One region of the Rhizobium sp. AG207R genome, then DNA from elsewhere that is predicted to be linked to it. Evidence: riboswitches for the same ligand, from Rfam matches in the RefSeq annotation. Region 1 holds a riboswitch; each other region holds the start of a gene.
The links. Region 1 has a riboswitch for thiamine pyrophosphate ahead of thiB (thiamine ABC transporter substrate binding subunit). Riboswitches for the same ligand answer to the same signal wherever they lie in the genome.
Positions count from the first base shown of each region.

Region 2: linked by a shared signal. The riboswitch ahead of thiC (phosphomethylpyrimidine synthase ThiC) and the one ahead of thiB (thiamine ABC transporter substrate binding subunit) in region 1 are both predicted to bind thiamine pyrophosphate.
Region 3: linked by a shared signal. The riboswitch ahead of thiM (hydroxyethylthiazole kinase) and the one ahead of thiB (thiamine ABC transporter substrate binding subunit) in region 1 are both predicted to bind thiamine pyrophosphate.

Region 1 is NZ_JAEPVT010000003.1:382,734-392,583, reverse strand. Features, by position in the region: gene JJQ51_RS09360 (thiamine ABC transporter ATP-binding protein) at 1-245, opposite strand, end outside; gene thiP (thiamine/thiamine pyrophosphate ABC transporter permease ThiP) at 238-1,881, opposite strand; gene thiB (thiamine ABC transporter substrate binding subunit) at 1,886-2,914, opposite strand; TPP riboswitch at 2,965-3,081, opposite strand; gene JJQ51_RS09345 (MDR family MFS transporter) at 3,152-4,687, opposite strand; gene JJQ51_RS09340 (MarR family winged helix-turn-helix transcriptional regulator) at 4,854-5,381, shown strand; gene JJQ51_RS09335 (thiamine diphosphokinase) at 5,454-6,107, shown strand; gene JJQ51_RS09330 (ABC-F family ATP-binding cassette domain-containing protein) at 6,110-7,939, shown strand; gene JJQ51_RS09325 (efflux RND transporter periplasmic adaptor subunit) at 8,255-9,436, shown strand; gene JJQ51_RS09320 (efflux RND transporter permease subunit) at 9,433-9,850, shown strand, end outside.
Region 2 is NZ_JAEPVT010000004.1:112,747-122,596, reverse strand. Features, by position in the region: gene JJQ51_RS10620 (urea carboxylase-associated family protein) at 1-338, shown strand, start outside; gene JJQ51_RS10615 (hypothetical protein) at 439-783, opposite strand; gene JJQ51_RS10610 (thiamine phosphate synthase) at 943-1,554, opposite strand; gene JJQ51_RS10605 (thiazole synthase) at 1,551-2,324, opposite strand; gene thiS (sulfur carrier protein ThiS) at 2,328-2,525, opposite strand; gene thiO (glycine oxidase ThiO) at 2,516-3,493, opposite strand; gene thiC (phosphomethylpyrimidine synthase ThiC) at 3,495-5,321, opposite strand; TPP riboswitch at 5,413-5,545, opposite strand; gene JJQ51_RS10585 (hypothetical protein) at 5,677-6,420, opposite strand; gene JJQ51_RS10580 (porin) at 7,026-8,117, shown strand; gene JJQ51_RS10575 (TetR family transcriptional regulator) at 8,353-8,994, opposite strand; gene JJQ51_RS10570 (EF-hand domain-containing protein) at 9,447-9,850, shown strand, end outside.
Region 3 is NZ_JAEPVT010000014.1:96,651-106,500, reverse strand. Features, by position in the region: gene JJQ51_RS28595 (four-carbon acid sugar kinase family protein) at 1-32, opposite strand, end outside; gene oiaX (3-oxo-isoapionate-4-phosphate decarboxylase OiaX) at 38-1,297, opposite strand; gene JJQ51_RS28585 (transcriptional regulator NanR) at 1,484-2,188, shown strand; gene JJQ51_RS28580 (hypothetical protein) at 2,292-2,504, shown strand; gene JJQ51_RS28575 (undecaprenyl-diphosphate phosphatase) at 2,705-3,577, shown strand; gene JJQ51_RS28570 (3-oxoacyl-ACP reductase) at 3,656-4,420, opposite strand; gene thiD (bifunctional hydroxymethylpyrimidine kinase/phosphomethylpyrimidine kinase) at 4,417-5,238, opposite strand; gene thiE (thiamine phosphate synthase) at 5,235-5,870, opposite strand; gene thiM (hydroxyethylthiazole kinase) at 5,867-6,670, opposite strand; TPP riboswitch at 6,722-6,818, opposite strand; gene JJQ51_RS28550 (DUF1127 domain-containing protein) at 7,047-7,193, shown strand; gene yghU (glutathione-dependent disulfide-bond oxidoreductase) at 7,757-8,632, shown strand; gene JJQ51_RS28540 (hypothetical protein) at 8,846-9,850, shown strand, end outside.

The sequences.
Region 1 (9,850 bases):
GGCCGTTCAGCGGGATGCAGGCCGGTTACGTCCTGTCCGGCAAGCAGAACGCGGCCTCGATCCGGCGGTTCGAAGCCGGCTAGCAAATTGAGGAAGGTCGATTTTCCTGATCCCGACGGGCCGGCGACGGCGATGATCTTGCCCTGTGGCAAATCACAGTCGAAGCGGAAATCATGGGTGCCGAGGCGCAGCTCGACACCGGCCATGGCAATGCCCTGTTCCTTCATGTCGCGGCCGTCAGCCATGTCGTCTGCTTTCGTCATCGCGTGCACCCTGGCCGGCCGTGCCGGCAATGGTCAGGAGAAGACATACCAGGCCAAGGATCAAGGCATATCCATCGGCATCATTGGTGCGGTAGCTGCCGAGCTTGCTATAGACCAGCCAGGGCAAGGTCATCAGGCTGTCCGAGCCGAAGAGGGCAACCGCGCCAAGATCGCCCAGCGACAGCGCCATGGCGAAGGAAAGTGCCGTGAAGAGCGGCTTGCGCAGGCCGGGCCAATCGATGAGGCGAAGGCGGGAAATGCCGTGAAGGCCGAGGCTTGCCGCCAGACGTTCGGTGCGACGGACATGGACCGCATAGGCTGGCTCGATGACACGGATGACGAAGGGCAGCGCCATCAGCGCGTTGATGACGACGATCAGAATGGCCGCAAAGCGGCTCGGGTCGCCCAAGGGCCGGAGTGCCAGAAACCAGCCGGTCGCCAGCACGATGGGTGGGACCAGCAGGATGAGGGAAGAACTTCCGCTCAGCACGATTGCCAGGCCGCGGAGGCCGAAGGTCTTGCGGCGATCCGCCGATATCACCGTTCGGGCTCGGATGATCCCAAAGGATGTCAGGACGGCCAGGAGTCCGGCGACGAGCGCAATCGCCAGGCTGGTGGCAGCCGCCTGCAGAAAGATCGGCTGGCCGGCGAGCCTGAAGAGGTTCGCCTCAACGCCGGTAACGACGACCGAGGCGAGCGGCAGGCCGAGAAAGAGCGTGGCCGCCGACAACACAGCGGCATCGATCCATCGACGGGCAGGCGCCTGCCCATCGATGCGCCGCAGGGCGCGGCCGCTGGTGAGGCCATGATCGTCAGGGGCACGAAACAATGTCATGGCGCCGAGGATGACGAGAGTGACGACGATTTGCAGAAGCGACAGCATGACGGCGCGGCCGGGATCGAAATCGAAGCGCAGCGCTTGGTAGATCGCCACTTCAAGCGTTGTCGCAGCCGGACCGCCGCCGAGGATCAGGACCAGTGTGAAGCTAGTGGCGCAGAGCATGAAGATCAGCCCGGCGATGCCGGGAATGAGGCCACGCAGGATGGGCCATTCGATGAAGCGGAAGACCGAGGCGGACCGCATGCCGAGTCCGCCGGCCACAAGCCAATATTCCGCAGGAACACGTTCCAGCCCGGCAAGCATCAGCCTGCTGGCGAGCGGCATGTTGAAGAAGACATGTGCAAGCAGGATGCCGGCAAGACCGTAGATGCTGATAGGATGCGACAGGCCGAGAGTTGCGAGGGCCTGATTGAGCAGACCTTGCCGGCCCCATATGCCGAGCAGGCCGAGCGCGCCGATCAGTACGGGCAGGCCCATCGGCACGGCCATCAACCGGATGAGCCAAAGGCGGCCGGGAAAGCGCGGCTGGCGCGCCAATGCGCGCGCGACCGGAATGGCGAGCACAACGGAAAGCAGCGTCGAGAGTACCGCCTGCAGCAGAGTGAAGCGCAGGACGCGCAGCAAGTAGGGATCTGCCAGGGGATTGGTACCGCCGGAGTCGATGCCGGCGGCGAGCAGAACGAGCACGGCGATCCCGACGAAGAGCACGATGCCGGCGAGGCTGACTGCCCCGCCGGAAATGGCGCGTCTTCGCTCTGGTGCCGTGAGTGTCGTCAAGGCATCAGTTGCCGCTGGTGGCGGCCAGCCATTCGTCGATCCAGGCCTTGCGGTTCTTGTCGACATCGGCGGGGCTCATCAGGAAGGTCTTCGAGGGCACCACGAGCTTGTTGAAGGCGTCCGGCAGCGGCTCCGAAGTGGCTGAAACCGGCATCATCCAATTGCTTGTCGGGATGATGTCCTGGAAGCCCGTGGAGATCATGAATTTGAGGAAGTCGCGCGCAAGCTCCTTGTTCGGCGAGGACTTGATGAGGCCGGCGACCTCGATCTGGATGTAATGCCCTTCCGAGAAGTCGGCTGCCTGATAGCGGTCGGTCTTGTCCTCGATCATATGATAGGCAGGCGACGTCGTATAGGAGAGCACCATCGGCGCTTCGCCCTTTGTGAAGAGGTCATAGGCTTCCGACCAGCCGGGGGTGACAGTCAGGATGCGGCCCTTGAGCTTTGTCCAGGCATCGGCGGCCTTGTCGCCGTAAATCGACTTGACCCAGAGCAGCAGACCGAGACCCGGCGTCGAGGTGCGCGGGTCCTCGATGACGATCTTCTGATTGGGATCGCCTTCGACGAGATCCTTCATGCTCTTGGGGGGATTCTTGACCGTCTGGCTGTCATAGATCACGGCGAAATGGCCGTAGTCGTAGGGCACGAAAACATCGTCCTTGAAACCGCCGGGAACCTTGAGGGCCGAGGTGTCGACGCCGCTGGCATCGAAGAGGCCGGTATCCTTCGCTTCATCGATGAGATTGGTATCGAGGCCGAGAACGACATCGGCCTTGGTGCCCGTCCCTTCCAGCTTCAGACGCGAGAGAAGCGCCACGCCATCGGTGACGGCGACATAATTGACCGTGCAGCCGCAGGTCTTCTCGAAAGCGGCCTTGACCTTGGCGCCCGGCCCCCAGTCGGCGGTGAAGCTTTCATAGGTGTAGATGGTCAGCGTCTTGTCGGCTGCTTCGGCCGTCTGGGCAGCAAAAAACGACGTTCCGGCGGCAAAGGCCAGGCCTGCGAAGAATGACAATAGCGAACGGTGTTGCATGACAGCGCCTCCTTTTTGGTTTCGTCTTGAAGGGGAAAAGGGCGCTATGATTTCGTCACGCGTCTAATCCCTCCGCCGGTGTTAGCCGGATCAGGTTCCGCGGGTTGGCCGGTGAAAGCCTCTCAGCCGAAATGTCCGAAGGACATAAGGCACCCCGTTAGAGCGTCGGCAGATTTAGCCTTGTGACGAAGGGATGACAAGGGAAATGATGCCCTTGCCGATTGCAGCATGGAGGATTTACTCGGCAGCCTCCGCGACCGCCGGGCTTTCGAATTTCTTCGTCGCCCCCGGAAGCTGCACGTTCTTCAGCATCAGCGCGGTCAAAAGGCCGAGAAGGCAGATGCCGGCGGCGGTCACGAACAGCGGGCTGAAGGCGCTCGCATAGGCATTGGCGACCGCCTCGCGGGTTGCTTCCGGCAAAGCCGCCATCATCTTCGGCGTCAGCTGCTCGATATCGGATACGCCTGATATGGAGATACCAACATTGCCGAGTTTGGCGGCGATGATGGCGCCGTAGATGGAGATGGCGATGGAGGCGCCGCCCATGCGCGAGAGCGTGACGGCACCCGTTGCCGCGCCGACGTCACGGGAAGCCGCTGCATTCTGCACGCCGATGACGGGCACCTGCTGCGCAAGGCCGATGCCGATGCCGTGCAGCAGCATCAGGCCGCCGATGATGACGATGGGCGTACCGGCAGGCAGGAAGGCAAGTGAGCCGAACGCGATGGCGCTGCAGGCAGCACTCGCGACGGCGAAGGGCTTGTAGCGCCCTCTCGCGGCAATTAGCCGGCCGGCCGATAGTGAGCCGCAGACGATGCCGCCGGTCAGGAGAATGAACAGCAGCCCGGCCATCGATGGCGAAAGGCCCGTCGTCGTCTGCAGGAAGAGCGCAAAATAGTTGACCATGCCGATGGCCACGGCGCCGCTTGTGATCGAAATGATCAGCAGAAGGCCGAATGTCGGGTTACGGAACAACGTCATCGGCACGATGGGCTCCGGTGCGCGACGCTCGATGAAGACCCAGGCGATAGCGCAGATCACGCCGAAGGCGATGATACCGAGGCACTGCGGCGACAGCAGAGATCCGAAGAGTTCGCTGCCGTCGGCGGCAAGCACGATGCTCGTCGTCGTCAGCGCAAGAACGATTGCGCCGGCATAGTCGATCTTCGGGCGTCGGGCCGGTTTGCGATAGGGAAGCATGGTAGCAAGGCCGGCCAGCACGATAAAGCCGATCGGGACGTTGACGAGGAAGATCGAACGCCAGCCGAAGAGATCGCTCATCGTGCCGCCGAGAACCGGGCCGATGGCGCCGGAAGCCATGAGCACCAGGCTCGAGTAACTCTGGTAGCGAGCGCGTTCCCGCGGCTCGAAAAGATCGGCGTTGACAGCGAAGATCGAGACCATGATGCCGCCGCCGCCGAAGCCTTGAAGGACGCGGGCGGCGATCAGCGTATCCATCGAGACGGCCAGGCCGCAGACGGCGGAGCCGATCGTGAAGATCGCGATCGCCGTCATCATCACATATTTGCGGCCGAAGAGATCGCCGAGCTTGCCGTAGACGGGCATGACGGCGGAGAGCGAAAGAAGATAGGCTGATCCGATCCAGCCGAAGCGCTCCAGATGCCCGAATTCGCCGACGATCGTCGGCAGTGCCGTCGAGACGATCTGGTTATCCAGAGTTGCCATGAACATGGCGGTCATCAGAAACAGGAAAAGAATAAGCCGCCGCTTATGATCCGCCACGAGCGGCGTGAAGCTTGTCTGCATGTCCATGGGGCAGGAAATCCGAACTTGGCCGAAACGTTGCGCGGTCGATCGAATGCGCGGGACGCCCGGTTTTCACAGTTGAGATATATGTGCCATTAGCATATAAATGTCAACAACAGGTGAATGCTGTTTGCATGTTTTATTTCTTTACCGCCTCTGATATGGTGGAAAGATGACATCTGCGACGAATACACGTGAAATTGAAGCCCAGGCCCTGACCGACGACGAGAATCTCCTGCGTATCGGCCATGCGATGACGCGCATGCGCCTACTGACAGGTCGCCGCATGATCGGCAGGCTTGCCATTCAGAGCGTCGCGCCGGGACTTGAGCTGTCTCATCTCGACGTGCTCGATGTCGTGCGGCGGGCGGAAGAGACGGGCGAAGTCACCGTCGGCACGATTGCCGAGATGCTGCGGATCGATCCGTCGCGGGCGAGCCGCATCGTTGCCGACATGGTGACGCGCGGCGTGTTGCGACGCAAGGCGTCGCAGGCGGATGCGCGGCGCATCGTGGTGGTGTTGACCGCGCTCGGGCAGCGATTGCTGTCGGAGATCCAGGCGCAGAAATATTCCGTCATCGGCAGCATCTTCGCCGATTGGACGCCGGAGGAAATCGAGAATTTCTCGCTGCTGTTCGACCGCTACGTCAGCGGCTACGAGCGGGTTTTCCAGGCGCGCATCAAGGAAACGGACGACTGAGCGGTTGTCGCGGTTGTTCTTGAGCATGGCGCTCTTCCCTAGGGATACGACTTTGCGCTATGGGCTTGCCTCATGAGCCAGTCCACCACCTTCACCATCCTGCTTGGCGGCGAGCTTCGCCTGACGGAGCGATTGCGCGATGCGGTTTCCGGCAGCCGTTTCATCGCGGCCGATGGCGGCATGCGCCATGCGCTCGCGCTCGGGGCGGAGCCGGAGCTGTGGGTCGGCGATTTCGATTCCACGCCTGCCGATCTGCAGGGGGCCTTTCCGAATGTTCCAAGGCAACCCTATCCGGCGGCGAAGGCAGCGACTGATGGCGAGATCGCCGTTTCGGAAGCGATCGATCGCGGTGCCACGAGGCTGATCCTTGCCGGTGCCATGGGCGGCGAGCGGTCGGATCACGCGATCCAGCACCTGCTTTACGGCGTGCATCTGGCCGAAAAGGGCTTCGATATCTTCCTGACCTCCGGTGACGAGGAGGCGGTGCCGCTTCCGCCGGGTGAACTCACGCTGGCGCTGCCGGCTGGCTCGCTGTTTTCGGTCCTCGGATTCAGCGACCTGACAGGTCTCTTCATCGAGAATGCCCGTTACCCCTTGCACGATTTTCATTTGCCCTTCGGCGCGTCGCGCACCATTTCCAATGTGGCGGAAGGCGACGTGCGCTTCTCGCTCGGCAGCGGCAGGGCCATCGTTCTTGCCCGCCCTTATGACCTTTCCGGAGTCTGATCTTGGCCCCTCCCATTCTGAAACTCGACGACATCTTCCTGAGCTTTGGCGGTGCGCCATTGCTCGCCGGTGCCGACCTGCAGGTGGAGCCGGGTGACAAGATCTGCCTTGTCGGACGCAATGGTTCCGGCAAGTCGACGCTCCTGAAGATCGCCGCTGGTCTTGTCGAGGCGCAATCGGGCGAAGTCTTCCGTCATCCGTCATCGACCGTGCGCTATCTCGAGCAGGCACCGGATTTTGCCGGTTACAAGACGGTTGCCGCCTATGCCGAAGCCGGCCTCGGGCCTGGTGATGATCCCTATCGCGTCACCTATCTGCTCTCTCATCTTGGTCTGACCGGCGAAGAGGATCCGAAGAATCTTTCCGGCGGGGAAGCACGCCGTGCAGCGCTTGCCCGTGTTCTGGCGCCGGAGCCGGATATCCTGCTGCTCGACGAGCCGACGAACCATCTCGACCTGCCGACCATCGAGTGGCTGGAAGGCGAACTGCAGAAGAGCCGCAGCGCACTCGTGCTGATCTCGCACGACCGTCGCTTCCTTGAAAAAGTGTCGACCGCGACCGTTTGGCTGGACCGCGGCACCTCGCGCCGGCTGGATAAGGGATTTGCCCATTTCGAGGCCTGGCGCGATCAGGTGCTGGAAGCCGAGGAGCTGGAGCAGCACAAGCTCGGCAAACAGATCGAGCGCGAGGAGCACTGGCTGCGCTACGGCGTGACGGCGCGGCGCAAGCGCAACATGCGCCGCCTCGGCGAGCTTCAGGATATGCGTTCGCGCTACCGCGGCCATAGAGGTGCTTTGGGCACCGTACAGGCGGCTGCTTCCGATGCGCAGGAAAGCGGCAAGCTGGTGATTGAGGCCGACAAGATCACCAAGTCTTATAATGAGCGGGTCATCGTCGCGCCCTTTTCGATCCGTGTGCATCGCGGCGATTGCATCGGTCTCGTCGGCCCGAACGGCGCGGGCAAGACGACGCTTCTGAAGATGCTGACGGGTCAGCTGGAGCCTGATAGCGGCACGGTGAAGCTCGGCACCAATCTGGAGATCGCGACGCTCGACCAGAAGCGCGAGGAGCTGAACCCGGAAGATACGCTCGCCAACTATCTGACCGATGGCCGCGGCGAGAACCTGCTCGTCAATGGCGAGCAGCGGCATGTGACCGGCTATATGAAGGAATTCCTCTTCCAGCCCGAACAGGCGCGCACGCCGATCAAGAACCTCTCCGGCGGCGAGCGCGCCCGGCTGATGCTGGCGCGCATCCTGTCGCGGCCCACCAATCTCCTGATCCTCGACGAACCGACGAACGATCTCGATATCGAGACGCTCGACCTGCTGCAGGAAATCGTGTCCGGCTTTGCCGGTACGGTCATCCTCGTCAGCCACGACCGTGACTTCCTCGACCGTACCGTGACCTCGACGATAGCGCCCGCCGATCCGGAAGAGCCCGATGGTCGCTGGATCGAATATGCCGGCGGCTATTCCGACATGCTTGCCCAGCGCAAGGGAGCGATCGAGGAACGCAGGCGGGCTGAAAAGGCGGCCGAAAAGCCGAAATCGGCCGAAGCTTCGGCGTCGGCTTCCGAGGCTTCGAAGGGCAAGGGCAAGCTTTCCTACAAGCAGAAATTCGCGCTCGAAAACCTGCCGAAGGAAATGGCCAAGGCTGAGGCCGAGATTGCCGCGCGCGAGAAGAAGATGGCCGATCCCAACCTCTTTTCCAAGGATGCCGCAACGTTCAACCGTCTTGCCGCGGAGATGGAAAAGCTGCGCGAAAGCCTGACCAGGATGGAAGAAGAATGGCTGGAGCTCGAAATGCTGCGCGAGGAGCTGGAGGGCTAAGGCCCTATCCGCTCATCCTATGCGCGTCTTTACTATGCAGAAAAAACAATCGGTTGCGCTCGGTCGCAGCCGGTTCATTCCCTGTTGTCGAATCCGATAAACCGTTTATACATTAACGCATGCTGCCGGACGACGGGCCGGTTGATACCCCCGGGCCGACGTGGCCCGTGGCGCATGTTGGGGAAGTCCGAAGCGGCCTGATTGGATTGCGCCTGATGGCGACAGGTTCTTCGTAGAAAGTTGCAGACAAATTTCGTGAGCGCTTACCGTGATGACGGCGCCTGATGCCGCATGCGGTTTTTCGAGGGGGCCTTCATGCCGATGCTGCCGCGTGCCGTGTTGTTCAGCTGTGTTCTTGCCGTTTTTTCGGGCGCCCAGGCGCTGGCGCAGGGTGCGCCGCCGGCTCCGCCCGTCACGGTTGCCAAGCCCATCGTCCGAGATGTTGTCGACAGCGACGAGTTCATTGGGCGCTTCCAGGCGGTCGATGAAGTTTCTGTGCGCTCGCGGGTCGGCGGCTATCTGCAGGAAGTGCATTTCAAGGATGGCGCCATGGTCAAGCAGGGCGACCTGCTTTTCGTCATCGACCAGCGGCCATTCGTGACCGCGCTGAACGAAGCGACGGCCTCGCTGGAAGTCGCGAAGTCGTCGCTGACGCTCGCCGATGCACAATTCAAGCGCGCGCAATCGCTGTCGACAACGGGCAGCCAGTCGGCGTCGACCCTCGACGACCGCCGCCGCGATCTCGTTTCCGCCGAAGCGAATGTGCGTGGCGCGCAGGCCGCTGTCGATCGCGCCAATCTCGACATGGATTTCACCAAGATCACCGCACCGCTCAGCGGCCGCATCGACCGCCGGCTGATTTCCGTCGGCAATCTCGTGCAGGCCGATCAGACCGTGCTGACGACCATCGTGTCACTCGACCCCATTGATTTCTATTTCGACGTCGACGAGCGCCGGCTGCTCTCCTATGCCGATGAGGCTCGTAAGAACGGCAGTGCCCTTCAGCAGGGCGGCGGCGGGCTGGATGTGACCGTGACCATCGCCGATTCCCGCCAGAAGCCGTTCAAAGGCAAGCTCGATTTCGCCGAAAACCGCGTCGACAACGAAACGGGCACGATCCGTGTCCGCGCCCGCTTCCCGAACCCTGATTTCATCCTGCAGCCCGGCCTGTTCGGACGCGTTCAGGTGCAAGGCTCGAACAGCTACAAGGCGATCCTGATCCCCGACGAAGCTATCGGCTCGGATCAGAATCAGCGCGTCGTCTATGTCGCCGATACCGCCGGCAATATCACGCCGAAGCCCGTGCGCCTCGGGCCGAAGCTCTATGGCTATCGCGTCATCCGCGATGGCATGACCGGCGACGAGACGATCGTCGTCAACGGGCTGATGCGGATCCGGCCCGGCGTCAAGGTGACACCGCAGCTGATCGAGCTGCCGCAGCAGGCGACGAACGACGAGCCGCCGGCCCAGGCCGATGCACAGGGGACCAGCCAATGAGGTTTTCCCACTTCTTCGTCGATCGGCCGATTTTCGCATCGGTCCTCTCCATCGTGCTGCTGATCGTCGGCGGCATCGCCTATTTCCAATTGCCGGTAGCGCAATATCCCGAGGTTGCGCCTCCCACTATCGTCATTCGCACCTCCTATCCCGGCGCCGACGCCCAGACTATCGCCGATACGGTGGCGACGCCGATCGAGCAGGAGGTCAACGGCGTCGAGGACATGCTCTACATGTCCTCCTATTCCAGTGCCGACGGCTCCATGTCGCTGACGGTCACCTTCAAGCTCGGCACCGATCTCGACAAGGCGCAGGTGCTGGTGCAGAACCGCGTCGCCATCGCCGAGCCGCGCCTGCCCGACGACGTCCGCCGCATCGGCATTACGACGGTCAAGAGTTCGCCCGACCTGATGA
Region 2 (9,850 bases), on a different contig from region 1:
CGCTCGCCAAGGAAATGAACATCTCTGTCCAGGAGGCGGAGTTTCACGTTCACGACGTGCTGAATGTCTTCATGTGTACGGGCTTTACGCGTGACACCCATCAGTATTTCATGAAGGCGAGCCCCGTGCGGCCGGGCGACTTCATCGAGTTCTTCGCGGAAATCGATCTGCTTGGCGCTCTCTCAGCATGCCCCGGCGGTGACTGCGGCAACGAACATTCGAGCGATACGGTGCCCTGCTATCCATTGCTCGTCGAAATCTGGCGGCCCAAGCCCGAAAGCCTCGTCGGGCGAATATTCCCGGAGCGCAATGCCTATCCGAGGACGCACGGACTGTAATTTGCCGGCCTAAAACAGTTTGCCGGCGGTCTTGGCCGCCGGCAAATCCAAATCATCCATCAAACGATGCGCCCATTCAGGACGATGCATCGTTGACCGCTTAGTTACAAACGCGAATGCGCTCGTAATGCCAGCCATAGTCATACTCGTTCTGGACGCGGCGATCCTCGTACCAGCATCTTGGCGGCGGCGGGGCGACTTCGTAAACCGGGCCTCTATTGGCAAGGGCGCCGCCGACGATCAGTCCGCCGAGGAGACCGGCAGCAACACCGCCGGCGATCGCGCCGCCATTGCCATGGTGGTGATGGCGACGCCAATCATCATGGCCGCGCCAGTCGCCGCGATGGCCGTCGTAATACTGTGCCTGTGCGCTGCTGACGGGCGCCAATGCGCCGCCTACGACCGTAGCGGCCAGCAAAACCGTAAGAACCGTCTTCTTTATCATGACCACCTCCAAAGCAGTCTTTGTGCTCAGCGAATGCGCGAGTCATCTAATTAACGTCTTCAGCATGATTATGTTCAGCTGAATATTCAATGAATGGCCCGTTCATCGGGCAAAGCGGCTGAAAATAACCCCTCCCACGGGCTCTGAGGCGCGAACTTGTCAATTTGGAGGCAGCCGCCGCGTCGCGTTCAGCCATTCGAGCGTCCGCGATTCGGGGTCTGGATTGCGAGTAATATCTGTCACGACTGCCGCGACATCGGCGCCGTGCTCAAATACGCCCGCAAGACGCTCGACCGTCAGGCCCCCGATTGCGACAAGCGGCCGATCGCCGATGCGAGCCTTCCACTCGCCGATCCGCTCAAGGCCCTGGGGCGCCCAGGGCATGGCCTTGAGGACGGTCGGATAGATCGGTCCAAGCGCTATATAATCGGGTTCGGCAGCAAGTGCCGTCTCCAATTCCGCCTCATCATGCGTCGAAAGCCCCAGCTTCAATCCGGCATTCCGTATGGCGGAGAGATCGGCGTAAGCGAGATCCTCCTGGCCGAGATGGATGAAATCGCAGCGCTCCTCGGTCGCGAGCTGCCAATAATCATTGATGATCAGCTGGCATCCATGCGCGGCACAGATTGCCTTCGATTGGCGAATTTCCGCGCGAACGTCGGAGGTTGGGCGATCCTTGATGCGCAACTGCACCAGTCTGATGCCGAGCGGCACCAGCCTCTGTATCCAGGCGGCGCTATCGACAATGAGGTAGAACGGATCAAGCTTCATGAGAACACCGCCTTGCCGATGACGGGTGTCGATGGCACGGCCATGTCGCGCGGCTCCAGCATCCCGGCGCCAAATGCCTGCCTGCCGGCATCGATGGCCTTGGCGAAGGCTTCCGCCATCGCGGCCGGATCGCCGGCGCCGGCAACCGCTGTATTCAGCAGCACGGCATCGAAGCCAAGTTCCATGACGGTCGCTGCATGCGACGGCCTACCGATGCCGGCGTCCACGATCAGCGGTACCTCGGGAAAATGTGCCCGCATCGATCGCAGGGCCGAGAGGTTGAGCGGTCCCGCCGCCGTTCCGATTGGCGCGCACCAGGGCATCAGCACCTTGCATCCGGCTTCCAGCAGCCGCTCGGCCACGACAAGATCGTCCGTCGTATAGGGAAAGACCTCGAACCCCTCGTCGGTGAGGATTTTTGCCGCTTCCACCAGCGCGAAGACGTCTGGCTGCAATGTATCGTGGTTGCCGATCACCTCGAGCTTGATCCAGTTGGTCCGAAAAACCTCGCGTGCCATTTTCGCGGTCAGGACCACCTCGGAGACGCCGTGGCAGCCGGCGGTATTGGGAAGGACACGAACGCCGAGTTCGCGAATCATCTCGAAGAATGCACCGCCGTTGCGCCCGCCTGCCGTTTCCCTGCGCAGCGACACGGTGACGATCTCGGTTTGGGAACGTTTGACGGCTTCCGCCAGTACGACCGGAGAGGGATAGCGCGCCGTGCCGAGAAGAAGGCGCGATGCGATTTGGGTTCCATAGAGTTCAAGCACGGGTCAACCTCCTTGCATGGGAGTGAGGATTTCGATCCTGTCGTCGTCGGTCAGGGTATGGTCATCGCGCTCGTCGCTATGGATGAGCTCGCCGTTGACGGCGGTTGCCAGCCATTCCCCCTCATATTCGAGCGCAGTGAGAAGCTGCGAGAGCGTGGTGACTTCGACAATCTGCGCTTCGCCGTTGATGATCAGGCGCATTGGCGACTCCTTTCGTTGTGTCCGGAAAAGACGAGATCGGCGGCTTTCTCGGCCATCGCCGGCGCCAGCAAGAAGCCGTGACGATAAAGGCCGTTGACGAAGACGGTGCCTCCCTCGCGCGTTACGCGGGGAAGATTGTCAGGAAAGGCAGGTCGGATGCCGGCGTCTGTTTCGATCACGGCGGCTTCGGCAAAGGCCGGGTGCAGCGCATAGGCTGCATTCAGGAGTTCCATCAGCGAACGGGCGCTGATCGGCCCTTTGAAATCGGTCTCGATCATCGTCGCGCCGACCATGAACAGGCCGTTGCCGCGCGGCACGATATAGACGGGAAAACGCGGATGCAGCAGGCGGACGGGGCGCGAAAGCGAGATCTCGTCGCTTTGCAGATAGAGCATTTCGCCGCGCACGCCGCGCAAATCGCGGATGCTGCCGATGCTGGCAGCCCCTGTACAGTCGACGATGTCGGAGAACCTATCATCATCCAGGTGCCCGTCGACAAAGGTGACGCCTTTTGCAGATAGATCGTCCTTCAATGATCGCAGGATCTCGCGGGGATCGAGATGCGCCTCCTGCGGAAAGAACAGGCCCAGGCGGAACCGGCCGGCAAGCGAAGGCTCAAGAGCGGCGATTTCGTCTTCGCCCACCCAGCGATGGCCTGTCGTGCGGCTGGCGAATCGCTTCAGCTCGTTTTGATCGCGGTTCGGCGCGACGACGAGCGTTCCGTTGCGGACGACCTTGCCCGGCAGAATCGCGTCCCATCGATCGGCGGAATCACGACCGCGCTCGAGCACAGCCTCATCAGCGCTTTCCCGCTCGCACCATGGCGCCAGCATGCCGCCGGCAAGCCAGGAGGCGGCGCGATGAAAATTCCGGCTTGGATCCGAGATCGTGACCTCTGCTCCGCGCCGGATCAGCTCGTGAGCGACCGTGAGGCCGGCAACGCCGGCCCCTTTGATGAGGATGCGCATGTCACTCGGCCGGCTGGGTAGGGGCTTCGACCGGCATATAGAGATCGCCGCCCTCCCGATATTTCGCCGCCATCGCTTCCAGCCCTTCCTTCTGTGCCTCCGCGCGAATGTCGTGCGAAATCCGCATCGAGCAGAATTTCGGGCCGCACATCGAGCAGAAATGCGCGACCTTGTGAGCCTCCTTCGGCAAGGTTTCGTCGTGGAAGCTGCGGGCGGTATCCGGATCGAGCGACAGGTTGAACTGGTCCTCCCAGCGGAACTCGAATCTCGCACGCGACAATGCGTCGTCGCGGACCTGAGCGGCCGGATGACCCTTGGCGAGGTCGGCCGCATGCGCGGCGATCTTGTAGGTGATGACGCCGGTCTTGACGTCGTTGCGGTCGGGCAGGCCGAGATGCTCCTTCGGCGTGACGTAGCACAGCATCGCCGTGCCAAACCAGCCGATCATCGCAGCGCCGATGCCCGAGGTGATGTGATCGTATCCCGGTGCGATATCCGTCGTCAGCGGTCCGAGCGTGTAGAAGGGTGCCTCGCCGCAGACGGCGAGCTGCTTATCCATGTTCTCCTTGATCTTGTGCATCGGCACATGGCCGGGGCCTTCGATCATCACCTGGCAATCTTTGGCCCAGGCGATCTTCGTCAGTTCGCCGAGCGTTTCGAGCTCGGCAAACTGCGCGGCATCGTTGGCATCGGCGATCGAACCGGGCCGCAAGCCGTCGCCGAGCGAGAAGGAGACGTCATAGGCGCGGCAGATGTCGCAGATTTCCTCGAAATGCTCGTAGAGGAAGCTCTCCTTGTGGTGATGGAGACACCACTTGGCCATGATCGAGCCGCCGCGCGAGACAATGCCGGTGACGCGGTTGACGGTGAGCGGGATGTAGTGCAGCCGCACGCCGGCATGGATGGTGAAATAGTCGACGCCCTGTTCGGCCTGCTCGATCAGCGTGTCGCGATAGATCTCCCAGGTCAGTTCCTCCGCGATGCCGCCGACTTTTTCCAGAGCCTGATAGAGCGGCACCGTGCCGATCGGCAGCGGCGAATTGCGGATGATCCATTCGCGGATATTGTGAATGTTGCGGCCGGTCGAAAGATCCATGACGGTATCGGCACCCCAGCGTGCTGCCCAGACCATCTTCTCGACTTCCTCCGCCATGGAGGAGGTGAGTGCGGAATTGCCGATATTGGCGTTGATCTTCACCAGGAAATTCCGGCCGATGATCATCGGCTCGCTTTCGGGATGATTGATGTTGGCCGGAATGATCGCTCGGCCGCTCGCAACTTCCTGGCGAACGAATTCAGGCGTGACGTGATCGGGAATATGCGCGCCGAAGCTCTCGCCATCGCGGATCAAGGCTTCTGCCTTCGCCTTACGGCCGAGATTTTCGCGGATGGCGATAAATTCCATTTCCGGGGTGATGATGCCGGCACGCGCATAGGCGAGCTGAGTGACGGCCTTGCCATCCTTGGCGCGCAGTGGCTGGCGCTTGGCCGGAAATTCCGGTGTCAGCCGTTCGCCGGTGACGAAGCCGTTGTCTTCGGGACGCACATGGCGGCCTTCATAAGCCTCGACATCGCCACGGGCGAGAACCCAATCGCGGCGCAGCTGCGGCAGGCCCTCTTCGATGCGGATATCTGCACCTTCGACAGTATAGGGGCCGGACGAATCGTAGACGATAACTGGCGGCTCGCCCGATGTCGGATGGACGCTGATTTCGCGCATCGGCACACGGATATCGGCATGGATATCCCCGGTGATATGGATTTTTCGAGAGGCCGGCAGCGGGCCGGTGGTGACGGTCGGAGTGAGGTTTTTTGCGGCAATGTTCATGGTGTGAGGCTCCAAGTTGCAGTTGGAGACCCAGTCAATCAGCCGGAATGATGAAAAGACGCCGGCATGGAATCCAGGCGGGAATCCGAAGCCTCGAGCGCTTGCACCGTCCCTACGCCAGTATGAACTGGATCAGGTTCAACGGGTCACTGCGCCCACAACCGGCATAGCCGTATTGTTCAGCAGTATCTCAGCCCCTTGCCGGGACCCCCCTGGTGAATGTCAAAAGGCTATGCCTTACTCTTGTCCTCTGTCAACCCCGCAGCGGCGGTCGCATTTTCCGGGAGATTGACCATTGCCGCGCCCGTCGAATTGCAACTTTATCGCGCAGATCATCGTGCGGACTTGTCGCGCCTTAGTAACGTGGTGTGGTATTGCCGACGAAGCGATGGGGGCCGGTATGGGACAGCTTACTCGCGGTATCGAGCCAGATCTTGCCGCCGAGGGCGCGCCAGCGGTGACAGAAGGCGAAGTCCTCGCTGAGATAGATCCCCGTTCCCTCCTCGACCATGCATTCAAACAGGGCGTATTGGGTGCTGGGCGAGCGTTTGGTGCTGGGATAGGCGTGGATTGCGTTGTAGCGCAGCTCCGGATAGGCCGCGATCATTCTTTCTATAACGTTGCGCTTGATCAAAAGCATGCCCGTACCTGCATAGATGGCGCTGACGAAATCGCCATCACGCTCTGCAACCTGGCCGACAAGTGGCGTGCCGACATAGTGAAGTGCGGCTGCCGCAAGTGTTTCGCCGTCTGCTGAATTGATACGGGCCGCCGTCTGCCAATCATAATCCTTGATCGGATACATGGCGGCGACCACATCCTTATCGGCTTCCAGAAGCCTCATGACCTGATCGGGCTCGAAGCTGATGTCGGCGTCGATGAAGAGCATATGGGTCGCCGTCGTATCGTTCAGGAAGGACGAGACAAGCGTGTTTCGGCTGCGGGTAATCAGGGCGTCATTGCCGAGCAGAGCCAGCGTCAGCTGTATGCCCGCCTGCGCTCCCGTCTGCATCAGTGAGAAAATGGACTGCATGTAGTCCTTGGTAACGAGGCCGCCGAAGCAGGGGGTCGCTATGAAGATCAGCCGGTTCTCATTCATTCGCGATTTTCCCTCTCCGATGGCGCGAGTCGCCGGAATCTAGGAAAATTCAATATTTCTGTGTGTAGCGAATTATTGAATTTCATTGCTGATCTTTGCTCAAACCGACCGGTCATTGTGCCGTGGAATTCCCGATGGCCATATCATAACCAGATTGGGCAGCCATGGTCGTCATCGACCGCCGACATCGCGGTGGCCTTAAATGCGGTGACGGCCCTGACTGGCAGGCGTTCTCGTGAACAGGGACATCTTTGCGATCTCTGCCGGTGCCGCCATGGCCTGCGGTCGCCAGTTGCATTTAAGCAACAGAGGCCAAGACTAACGCCCCAGCGCCCTTCATATAATTGACAAACATACGGGCTGTTTGTAAATCCAATACAGGACATAAGTTGTCTTACGGTCGAGCAATCGGTCGGATCGGTAGAGGCATTTCAAAACCTTTTGCCGCGGGGGTAATCATGAAGGTTCGAGGGGACTCAAGCCAACATCAGGTGCGTATTTGCCGGGCTGCCCGGTCGTGTTTAGACCAAACCGATCCCCAGGGCAGTGTTCCAGTTTTGCGCTCGCGGTAAAATAGAAATGCATAATACAACCAGGAGTTTAAAATGAACATCAAGAGCCTTCTTCTCGGCTCCGCTGCCGCTCTGGCGGCAGTATCCGGTGCCCACGCAGCAGACGCGATCGTCGCCGCCGAGCCGGAGCCGCTGGAATACGTTCGCATCTGCGACGCATACGGTGCTGGCTACTTCTTCATTCCGGGCACGGAAACCTGCCTCAAGATCGGCGGCCGCGTCCGTACCGAAGGCGAATGGTACGATGCCTACAACCCGAACAGCAAGAACGGTACGCTCTGGCATACCCGCGCCGAGCTGAGCGTCGATACCGCGACCGACACCGAATACGGCCCGCTGAAGACCAACACGGTCATCCGTTGGGACTGGAACGACGGCAACTCGACCTCCACCAAGCTGCTGTTCGCCAACATCAGCCTCGGCGGTTTCCTGGTCGGTAAGGCCGATTCGCAGTATAACTACTACATCGGCTATGCCGGCGACGTCATCAACGACGACGTGATCTATGACGGCCCGTATGAACTCAACCAGTTGACCTACACCTACGATGCCGGCAATGGCTTCACGGCTGTCGTCTCGGTTGAAGACTCGAACTCCAGCGGCTCCGACGCCTCCTACGGCTCAAGCTGGTGGTCTGACGACAAGGGCAACCACTACGCTCCTGACGTCGTTGCCGGTGCCGGCTTCAAGTCTGGCGCATGGGGCTTCAAGGTCGTCGGCGGTTATGACTCCATCGTCGAAGAAGGCGCCATCAAGGCTCGCGTCGACGCTGACTTCGGTACCTTCTCGGCCTTCTTGATGGGCGGCTGGAACACGGACGGCGACAAGCTGAACAAGTACGCCGGCACCAACCTCGATCGTTCGGCTTGCCCTGTTAACGATGAATCGAAGTGCGGCTGGGGTGACTGGGCTGTTTGGGGCGGCGTTGGCGTTCCGATCAACGAAAAGCTGAAGTGGAACCTCCAGCTCGCCTACACCGACTCGAAGATCTTCGCCGCGACCACGAACGTCAAGTGGAACCCGGTCAAGAACCTGCTCATCGAGCCGGAAGTCTCCTACACCAACTTCGATTCTGTGAACCAGGATCAGTGGGCTGGTATCCTGCGCTTCGAGCGTAGCTTCTAATATTGAATTACCCGGCTTAGCGCCGGGTATGAGAAGCCTGACGTTCCAATCCGTCAGGCTTCTTCCATCGATCGGTTGACCTCCGATCAAAGCAAAGGATCTGGCTTTCCCTCCGGATCCTTTTTTATTTCCAGCTTTTGGCAACCGGTTCAGCGCCCAGCAGAAGCTTAAGGCCGTTATCGTTGGTTCTCTTCACTTCAGAAGGGAAAACCGCTGTCTGCTTTTTCCGATATCGTCACATCGCGGTAATTGCCAGTTCCTGCGTCTGTGCCAGCGGGAACCAGGTCTTTAGCACCATCCTTATGAACATCTGTCCACACGGGACCAGTTCGAAACTGCCCCGGTCGAGCGTCCATTCGGTGATCAGGCCGCCGATGACCGCTGTCAGAGCGGAAGCGGCCGTATCCGGCGTCCACGGAGCCGGAAGCTTCGTCTTTTCATCCATCAGGGTGAAAATGCGTTCGAAATTTTCATGCATGTCATGCCGGAACGAGCTCGCCCGGCTTGTCGTCCCGTCGCAAAATGCCATGTCGAGATGCATCATCACCTTCAACATGCTGCGCTTGCGCGGATCACCGTGAACGTCGTCGAATATCGCAGCTATCGTATCGGCAATCAGGTCGAGTGGATTGGGCGGCAGCTCCTTGGACATTCGCTCCGCCAATTCCTGAAACGGCTGCTGGGCCTCGTCGCGAATCGCGAACATCAACCCCTGCTTGTTCTTGAAATGCCAGTGTACTGCCCCCCGCGTGACACCGGCGGCTGCGGCTATCTCTTCCAGGCTGACATTCTCGTAGCCTTTGTCGAGGAACAAAGCCTTTGCAGACTGCAAAATCTCGCTCCTCGTTTCCGCCGCCTCCTCCTTAGTTCGCCTCATTCACCTCTCCACAGAAACCGATGTTCAAGCTGTGCCCCTCTTCTTGATATTCTTTATCCATCAATGCCGCTCAGTGCTGGAGCCCATATACCAGCAATGCTCAACAGAGTGGCGGAATTTATATATTCCCTAAAAATCGAGGAAGGAAATCGCAACAGGATGTTTTCGTCAAGCGTCTATAAGCCACGCGCAAGTTTCCTTGTGCAATTTCCCCGCGTTGGGAAGTGAAAATCGAAATGTGCAGATGCCGATATAGCCATGATGGCGACATACATATTGCTGGGGTGATCCCGGGTACGCCTGCTCTGGAAAAGATGCATCGGTCAAGTTGGGGCGCAAGATGCGTTTGATCGGCGGCGTTCGCAAGTCCATCCGCACATATCGATTGTGTTCAAGTCGCGTACGCATAAGCCATCTGAGTTCCTCTCAACGCTCGTATCTGGAGGCCCCCAATGACGAGCATCTACTCGATCTCATCGAGCAATTATTATCAATACCAGACCTCGCGCTCGACAGCGTCGACGGCTGACGATTCTATCGCATCCCTGCTGTCCGACAGCTCCTCCGGTAATTCGTCGGGCAGTTCTTCCGGCACGAATTCCTCTTCGTCTTCGGACGATCAGTCTCAGATCGCTTCGGCAGAACAGCTCGTCGCGCAGCTGATGAACATGATTCTCAATCTGCAGGCCGGCATCGGCAGCGATAATTCGACATCGGACTCCGACAGCAACTCCACCAGTTCGACGTCAAGTACTCAGCAGACTTCCGCAACCGGTAGCCAGGATGGCAGCCAAAGCGACATGATCAGCGCTATGGACACCAATGGCGACGGCAATATCAGCGAAGCGGAATTCGT
Region 3 (9,850 bases), on a different contig from region 1:
TCGCCGTAATAGCTGAGAAGAAGGTTGGACATTGCTGCTAGGCGTCCTTGCCATCACTGAATTTTGCGATCGAGGCGGCAAGCTCCGGATGAGCCCTCGCATAGTCGGCAAGCGGTATGTCCGAAACCGCTGCCTGCCAGGCCTGCTGGATGGCGCGAACGCCGGCCGCCGGTCCGAAGGGATGGCTGACGATGCCGCCGCCGCAGAGATAGAGAAGGTTCGTTGTCCGGCCGGTGCGCTGGTAGGTTTCCGGCGCCTGGCCGCCCCATTGACCGGAGCCGGCGACAGGAAGCGGACAGTCTGTGGGATCGAAGAGCGGCGTACTGATGGCCTTGAAGGATTCGACGAAGCTATCGTCCGGTTCCCAATATTTGACCCTGATGCCGTTGATTTGGAACTGGTCGACACCGAGCAGGCGCCAGAACTGCTGGTACACCTTGAAATCCATGCCGGCGCCGGGATGGCGCGTCAGCACATCCCAACCATTGCGATGCGCATGCAGGACGAGGCTGGAGCGCTTGCGCAGGAAGCTCATGCCGCCGAACCCGATAGAGTTTATGTTGACAACAGCGCAATTGCCGCCGGCCTTCAGCACGAGATCGTGGTTGCGCATCATCTCGTCGGGATCGGCATGCGAAATGCCGAAGGCATACATGACCTTCTTGCCCGTCTTCTGCTCGTGATCGAGGATCAACGGCATGATGGCTTCGACGCGCTCTTTCAGCGGCGAATAGGCCGGGCTCATCAGCTTCTCGTCATCCTTGATGAAATCGACGCCCGAGCCGATCAGCTCGCCGACAAGCGCGGCCGTTTCCTCTGGCCGAAGACCGAGCGCAGGCTTGACGATCGTGCCGATGATCGGGCGACCGCTGACTCCGGTCAGACGCAAGCTGCCGGCAACCCCGAATTGCGGGCCGGGATGCGCATCACGGAAGGCCTCCGGCAGCTTCATATCGACGATGCGGATGCCGGTCATGCCCTTGATCGAGAAGACGCCACCGATCGCGATCGTCATCAACGCCGCAAGATCGGTGCCGATGGCATCCAGCGGGAAGGCGATGTCGACATCGGCGCGATGGATCGGGCCATGGCCCTCGGCCACCTCCGGCCAGGTTGGACGCTCGGCGTCGGCAAGGGGGCGGATCGCGAGGACACGCGCGGCCACACGCGCCTTGAGCTCTTCCGTCTCGCCCGGCACGGCGACGAAGGTGCCGGTCGATTGATCGCTGGCGATCTTACGAGCCATCGCCTCGATGCTGCCGGGCGTTTCGATACGGTAGGTGATGGTGATGATCATGAGTGGATGAATGCTCCTCTCGCCGACGATTTTTCGCGTGGCGCAAACTGGTGATCTGGTATAATGAGTATTCCAACTTCTGCAACGATTTTTTTGTCCGGTTGCAGATAAGGCGACTCGTATGGGCTTCCGCCATGGCGGCCAAAAATGCATAAGGGAGGAAAAGCTTTGGGAAAGCGGGATTCCATGAGCCAGCCAGTCGAACAAATTGTACGTCGAAAGCTATCCGATGAAGTATTCGACCGATTGGAGCGGTTGATCACGTCGGGAGAGCTCAAGCCTGGCGATGAGATGCCGTCCGAGCGTGTTCTTATGGAGCGCTTCGGTGTCGGGCGTCCGGCGATCCGCGAAGCCATGCAGGCGCTTGCCAATATGGGGCTGGTCAACATTTCCCATGGTGAGCGTGCCAAGGTGCTTCAGTTGACGGCGAAGTCGATCTTCCGGCAGGTCGATCTCACCGCAAAGATCATGTTGTCGCAATCGTCCGATTCGCTCGAACAGCTGAAAAGCGCCCGCATCTTCTTCGAGCGCGGCATGGCCCGCGAGGCGGCCCAGCGCGCGAGCAAGAAAGATGTCGCCGATCTCAATGAGATCATCGAGCGGCAGCGCGCGTCCCTCGGACACGCCGAGGACTTCATTTCTGCCGATATGCAGTTCCACACGCGCATCGCTCAGATTTCCGGCAATCCGATCTTCGCGGCTGTCAGCGAAGCGATGCTCGCATGGCTGAAAGCCTATCACACCGACATGCTGATCTGGACCGGCAAGGAAAAGTTCACCCTAGTCGAACATGAGGAAATCCTTGCGCGCCTGGCTGAAAACGATGCAGATGGCGCCGAGCAGGCAATGCTCAAGCATTTGGAAAGATCGCGCGCGCTCTACACAAAATGAACATCCGTTCTCGCCCCCGCGCCGGCACGGCGCCTGGATGCCCCTGTCGTAATTCCTCCCAAATCCCAATGGAATCTATTGGTACTCAAATGAGGTGTGCGTGATGATTGATTTCTTTCAGCGAAACATGGCGCTTTTCCTGGCCGCCCTGATGACAGCAGTGGCCGTAACACTTTACAATCTGAGCTGCCTTCTGCTCAGGCATCATCATGCGCTGCTGCACAATCTGCATCATGCGGCAGGCGCCCTAGTCCTCCTTGCAGGCTTCTACACCATGATCCGCTACATGCAGGCGCTGCCGGATGATGAAGGCTAGAAATACGCCAAACTCCGAAATTCGAGCCGGCAATTTCAGATAGAGTTCAGCCTGCGCGGCTATATCCTCGCCCTGTCCCGATGCGAAATCGGCGACGCCCTAACCAGGTGTTGCCAATTTCAAACCGGGAACCAGTTTCACAGCTAGTTCGTCGCACCACTCCGGTGCAAAGCCCCATGAACAACTGAGGATATCAAAACGTGGCTGATGTTTGTACGCAAGGCGTGGATACGGGCTTTGTTGCCTTGGGCTATGCCAAGATTGCAATTCTGGGCATCGTGCAGGGATTGACCGAGCTGCTGCCGGTTTCGTCCACTGCCCATATGCGCCTGGTGCCGGCCCTGCTTGGCTGGCAGGACCCCGGTTCTGCCTTCTCGGCTACGATGCAGCTAGCAGCACTCGCCGCGATCGTCTCCTATTTCTGGAGCGACGTTCGTTACGTCACATTTGGGTCGCTCGATGCCATCAGGCAAAGGGACTGGAGCTCTCCTTCCATACGGCTTGCGATCGCCATCGTGATCGCGACCGTACCGATCGTGATCGCCGGTCTGCTGCTGTCATCCTCCCTGAATGCCTGTGGCACCTCGCTCCGCAGCCTTTGGGTGATCGGTATCGCCTGCCTGGTCATGGGCTTGTTGCTGGCGATCGCCGAACTCTACAGCCGCCATCGGAAAGACATTGAGCAGATGACGCTGATCGATGCTCTGTTCGTCGGCATCACGCAGGTCGGTGCGCTTGTCCCCGGCGTTTCTCGCTCTGGTTCGACGCTGACCGGCGCGCTCTTCCTCGGATTGAAGCGTGAGGAAGCCGCCCGATTCTCCTTCCTGCTCGGCTTGCCTGCCATTGCGCTCGCCGGCTTGAAGGAACTGTATGAGCTCCATAAGGCGCATATTCCGATGGAAGCCTGGTCGGTTCTGCTCGTCGGCCTGATCGTCGGCAGCATATCGTCGTTCATCACCATCTGGGGGCTGATGCGCTTCCTGGAGCGCTTTTCGACCTGGCCTTTCGTCATCTACCGAATCGTGCTCGGCGCCGTCATTCTTTTTGGCGTGCTGACCATGGGCTGGGCCTGAGCAAACTGATTTTTAGCGTGCTGCGGACTTAAAAGGTGGCGCTGCTCTGGAGAGCAGCGCCTTTTCGTTGCGGAGCGACTATCCGAAGACCAGGCCGCCATCGACGATCAGGTTCTGTCCGGTAACGGCCCGTGCCCAGGGGCTTGCAAAGAAAAGAACCGCATCGGCAACCTCGTGGGGCGTGGTGACGCGTCGCAGCGGCGTATTCGCGGCTATGATGTCGAATACAGCTTCCGGAGTAGCGCCACTTGCATCCGTCGTGCGCAGAAGGCCGCCGGAGACCATGTTGACGGTGATTCCCAGTGGCCCGAGTTCGGCGGCAGCCGTGCGGGTGAGCGACAGCAATGCCGCCTTGGCGGCTGTATAATCGTGATAGGGCACGACGGGGTTTTGGAAGAGATTGGTACCGATCGTAACAATCCGTCCAAAGCCTGCCTGCGCCATCGCCGGCCGCGCCGCTTGTATGAGGTTCAAGGCGCCCTCCAGCGCGGTTTCCAGCTGCCTGGTCATCTCGGCCCAGCTCAAGGCATCCAGCTTCGAACGTGCGTCACCGTTGAAGCTGAAATCAGCCAATGCATTGTGGACGATGGTCGTCGGTACGCCGAAATGCCCGGTCACCTCGAAGACGAGCCGCTTGGTGTCGTCGAGGTCGCGGATATCGGCTTGAAAGGCCTTGGCATGATCGCCGAGCTTTGCTGCGAGCGCCTCCGCGCTCTCGCGGCTGGCGCGATAGTTGACCGCCACTTTCGCACCTTCCCGGGCGAAGGCCGTCGCTATGGCAGCACCAAGGCCGCGTCCCGCACCGGAAACGATGACAATCTGATCTTTGAGTGAGAGGCTCATTTCTCTGCTCCTTGTCTGTTTGGCCAGAGCGCATGGAAATGCTGCACAGGCCCGTGGCCACTTCCGACGGAAAGCTGGTCTGCGGCAGCAACCGCGGCGGCGAGATAAGTCTTGCCAACAGCGACAGCTTCGGGAAGCGACAGGCCCTTGGCGATCTCTGCCGCGATAGCGCTGGAGAGCGTGCAGCCTGTTCCATGCGTATTCTTGGTCGGCAGCCGCTCCGCCTCGAACCAAGTCACATGATCACCGCTTGCGAGCACATCCGGGCTTTCATCCCCTTCGAGATGACCACCCTTGACGAGGACTGCCGAAGGCCCGAGCATGGCCAAAGCAAGCGCCTGACGCGCCATGTCTTCGCGGCTTTTCGCCTCCACGTCATGCAACAGCGCAGCAGCTTCGGGCAGGTTCGGTGTAACGACGGTAGCCAGCGGCAGCAGCCGCGTGGTCAGCACGTCAACGGCATCGGCAGCCAGTAGGGCGGCGCCACCCTTGGCGATCATGACCGGGTCGAGGACGACGGGTACATCGCGATGTCGCGCCAGAATGTCCGCGACGGCACTGGCGATGGCGGCATTAGCGATCATGCCGATCTTGACGGCATCCACATGGACGTCGGCAAAGATCGCATTGATCTGGTCTGCCACGAAATGTGGAGGCACCGGATGGACGCCGGTGACGCCTTGCGTGTTTTGCGCGGTCAAGGCAGTCAGCGCTGCCATTCCATAAACGCCGCGGGCGGAGAAAGCCTTCAGGTCGGCTTGAATGCCAGCGCCGCCGGAGGGATCGGAGCCAGCGATGGATAAGACATTGCGGATCATTGGCGAGCCTCCTTGATGGCGTTCGCGATGACAGTTGTCGCGGCTTGCGGGTCCGGTTGGTCGCATATGGCCGAGACGACCGCGAGACCATCGGCTCCGGCCGAGTAAACGCTTGCGGCATGCTCTGCCTTGAGGCCGCCGATCGCGACTGATGGAACGGGGCATAGCCTGACGATGCGGGCAAGCCCGTCGAAGCCGATCGGCTGCTTGTGATCGGGCTTGGTGGGCGTGGCAAAGACCGGGCCGATCCCGGCATAGTCGACGATGCCGGGATCTATGGAGGAAGCGAGAGCTTCCGTTTCCACCGAGAGGCCGAGGATCATGTCCGGCCCGATCAGGCGGCGTGCTTCGGCGGCATTCATATCCTCCTGTCCGATGTGGAGGCCATCGGCGCCAATGGCGATGGCAGCCTCGACATTGTCGTTGACGATCAGCCGGACATTTGTTCCCTGCAGGATTTGCTTGAGGGCGCGGCCCGTCTCGATCATGGTGGCTGTCGGTGCATGCTTGTCGCGCAGCTGTACGATGGTTGCGCCGCCGGCAATGGCTGCACGGGTGGTTTCAATCATGCCGAGGTTGGCACATAGCACCGGATCGAGGACGAGATAGAGCGAGAGATCGAAGTCTTTCATGCCGCCGATATCCTTGCATTGCGATCCAGCACTTCCGGGCTAAGGCCGGCGAGGGCGTCGAGGAAGCGCCAGGAAAAGGAGCCCGGCCCGTCTGCAGCCGCTCCGGCCTGTTCGCCGGCGACGGCAAAGACCGCGAGCGCCGCAACGGTTGCATCGAATGGATCATCCGGCATTGCCGCAGCAAAGGCACCGACGAGGCAGGTCAGCGAGCAGCCGAGGGCCGTCACCTGCGGCATGAATGACGAACCGCCGGCGATGCGCTTTGCCCTCCGCCCGTCGGTCACGAAATCCGTAACGCCGGTAACTGCAACGACGCAGCCATGCTTTCCCGCCAATTGCCGGGCGGAATCTTCCGCGTGTTCGACGGCGTCGCGGCTATCGACGCCCTGGCCGCGGCTCGTGCCGCCGGCAAGCGCGATGATCTCGGACGCGTTGCCGCGAATGATCGCCGGCTTTAGCTCGATCAATTGCGCGACCGCCTTGCGGCGGAACGTGGTCGCATAATGGGCGACAGGATCGAGGACCCAGGGCTTGCCCGCCTCGTTTGCCGACCGGGCAGCCTTCAGCATGCCCGCAAGCCAGCCGGACGAGAGCGTGCCGATATTGATCGTCAGCGCGCCGGAGATAGCGGCAAACTCGCCGGCCTCCTCTTCGGCATGTACCATTGCCGGCGATGCCCCGGCGGCAAGCATCACATTGGCCGCGATATTCATGGCGACGAAATTGGTGATGCATTGCACCAGCGGAGGGTTAGCCCGCATGGTGCGAAGCAAATTGCCTGCAGTTGTCTGGTCTTGCATATCGCCCCTTTCAGGCGGGCGAGACGCACAGGGACGACGTGCTGGTGCTTTACGAGGTCCCGAGCGACTCCCTCCGCCAGCATGATCTGGTTCAGGTTCGAAGGGTGCTTCTCAGCCCGCCGGATGGCGGACGCCCCTGTCTCTCATCTCTCTTCTTTTCGCAGACAAAGACGGCGCTGTCACCAGCAAATCACAAAAGCCATGCTGGCGAGTGAGATTGCCTGCTTTCTCGGCGACCCATGCAATGGATGCATAGGTGGAGTGATCCCTTAGCTCTGCAAAAACCTGTGGGCTTCGACTATATGTTTCTCATCGAAGCGACGGGAGCGCCAAGCACGGCCGCTCAGCTTCGAAAGCCCAAGGAAAGGGGATCATCATGAACGTAGCACGCTCTTTCAATAACTGGCGCAAGTATCGTCAGACGGTCGCCGAACTGGGCCGTATGTCCACGCGCGAACTGCATGATCTGGGTATCGATCGCGGCGAAATCCGCAACGTTGCCCGCGCAGCGATCGCTCGCTAACGGCCGCACCGGCTCCTAATAAAGCTGAATTATGTCAGCGCCTGTTCCCCTTGAGCAGGCGCTTTTGCTTTATGAATATCACCGTTCCTTTTCGCCGCGCTTGCTGAAGATTGCATCAATTTAGCTCTCTGCTTTTCGCATGGCGCATAACTGCCTTGCAAAGAAATGCCTATGAACTGAGCAAAAGACTGGTATGTTCCTCTTATCGAAGGGATGCATCTCCTCCCGCATCCCTTCGCTTCGCAGACGTCCTTATCCTCCTCCCAGGGACGGCTGCAGGAATAGCGGAACTCCTCCTCCCATCCGCTGTTCGGTTCTTGTAAAAAGCCTGCCGCTCCTCCTCCCGCGGCAGGCTTTTTCGTTTCATGGACCTCCAGAAGATTGGCAATGACCTAACTCGGTCGAGAAGCTGGCGCTCCAACCCAAGCGGCAAGAGCGCTTCCGCATTAAAGTGTGCGCATTCTCCTCTCGCAAAAATGAAGAGTCGCCCCTATGTGCGACCTATGTAGCGCGCTACATCGAAGACCAACCCCAACGTGATTCCCCGAAACAGGAGGATGCCCATGACCGGTTCTGCCGAATATACGCCGCCGAAAATCTGGACCTGGAACAAGGCCAATGGCGGCCAGTTCGCCAATATCAATCGCCCGATTGCCGGCCCGACTCACGAGAAAGAACTGCCGGTGGGACGTCATCCCCTTCAGCTCTATTCGCTTGGAACGCCGAATGGCGTGAAGGTCACCATTATGCTCGAAGAGCTGCTGGCACTTGGTCACAGCGGCGCGGAATATGATGCCTGGCTGATCAAGATCGGCGAGGGCGATCAGTTCGGCAGCGGTTTCGTCGATGTCAATCCGAACTCGAAAATCCCGGCTTTGCTCGACCGCAGCGGTCCGAAGCCGGTCCGCGTTTTCGAATCGGCCTCGATTTTGATGTATCTCGCCGAGAAATTCGGCGCCTTCCTGCCTACCGAGCAGCCGGCTCGGGCCGAATGCATCTCCTGGCTGTTCTGGCAGATGGGCAGCGCGCCCTATCTCGGCGGCGGCTTCGGTCATTTCTACGCCTATGCTCCGACAAAGATCGAATATGCGATCGATCGCTTCGCCATGGAAGTGAAGCGTCAGCTCGACGTGCTCGACCGTCGGCTGGCCGAAAGCGAATATATCGCCGGCAGCGACTATACGATCGCCGATATTGCCATCTGGCCGTGGTACGGCGGCTTGGTCAAAGGCTGGCAATATGGCGCGGCCGAGTTCCTGCAGGTGCAGGATTACAAGAATGTTCAGCGCTGGGCAGAGCAAATCTACGCGCGTCCTACCGTCAAGCGCGGCCGCATGGTGAACCGCATGTCGGGCGATCCATCCGAGCAGCTGCGTGAGCGCCACGATGCCAGCGACTTCGAGACGAAGACGCAGGATAAGCTGGAAGCCGCTGGCTGATACGACAATTCCCTTTTGCTGAAATGAGCTCGCGTTCCTCCGGATCGCGAGCTTTTTATTGCTCTTGCCACCGGCGTTGCCGGTCTCGACAAGTCAGCCTCGCTCCACCTTGCGAAGCATAAAGTTCGGCTGCCGAGGGTCCGCCGCTCGGCATAGAGCGCGGCGCGATCCTGCGAAGCGTTTTCGAGTTCGGCGAAAGAGGAATGCTTCTCCATGCAGCAAATTGCTGACGACTGTACCCTGGATGAGAACGTGACCGCGGGTGCGTCGTCGCAGCAGCGAGGCGAGGCGAGGGGTGCGCTTCTGAAACATCTGGTGTCGGGCGGCGACGAACGGCTGGATTGCGATCCGGTCAGCGGGCTCAACATGTATGGCTATGGCCCCTCGCCCCGACCCGAAGATCTCGCTTTCGGTTCGTCGACGGCATCGACCATCTCCGCCGCCGCCTTTGTCGCGGTCGAATCCTATTACGCGGATTTGACGCAGGAGATGGAAACAAGCTCGCCGAAGGCTATCTACGACCGCGAAATCGGGCGCGTGCGTGACGATCTGCTGCGCTTGCTTGGCCTCAGCCAATCGTCGCAGCCGCGGATCGATGCCATCCTGGCCACATCGGGCACGGACATCCATCTTTTTTCGGCCTCGCTGTTGGCAGGCGAGGACGAACGTGCCCTGATGACCATCACGCTGATGGGGAACGAGACAGGCAGCGGCGTCATGACGGCGTCGGCCGGGCGGCATTTCATGAGCCGCGTCAGCAGCGAGCGAGCTGTCGTCAAGGGTGAGGAATTGCGGGCGGGCAACGCAACGCGCAACGCCACCATTGCTGTGCGCAACAAGGATGGTTCCCTCCGCGCCGAGAGCGAGGTGGAGGAGGAGTTGCGCGGCCTCATCGAACTTGCCCGCGCAGCCGGCCTCAGATGCCTGCTTGTGGTCACGGACGTTTCGAAAACCAGCCTGCTGGCCCCGGGCCTCGGGACCGTTCTGCGTCTGAAGCAGCGCTTCGGTACGTTGCTGGATATCATGATCGACGCCTGCCAGTTTCGCCTGTCGGCGGCGACGATCCACGCCTATCTCGCCCATGGCTTCATGGTTGCGCTCACGGGTTCGAAATTCCTTGCCGGACCGATTTTCAGCGGGGCGCTTCTCTGCCCGCCACAAATGTCGGAACGCTTCAAATCGTGCGCACTGCCGGCGGCCTTGGCGGATTATTGCGGA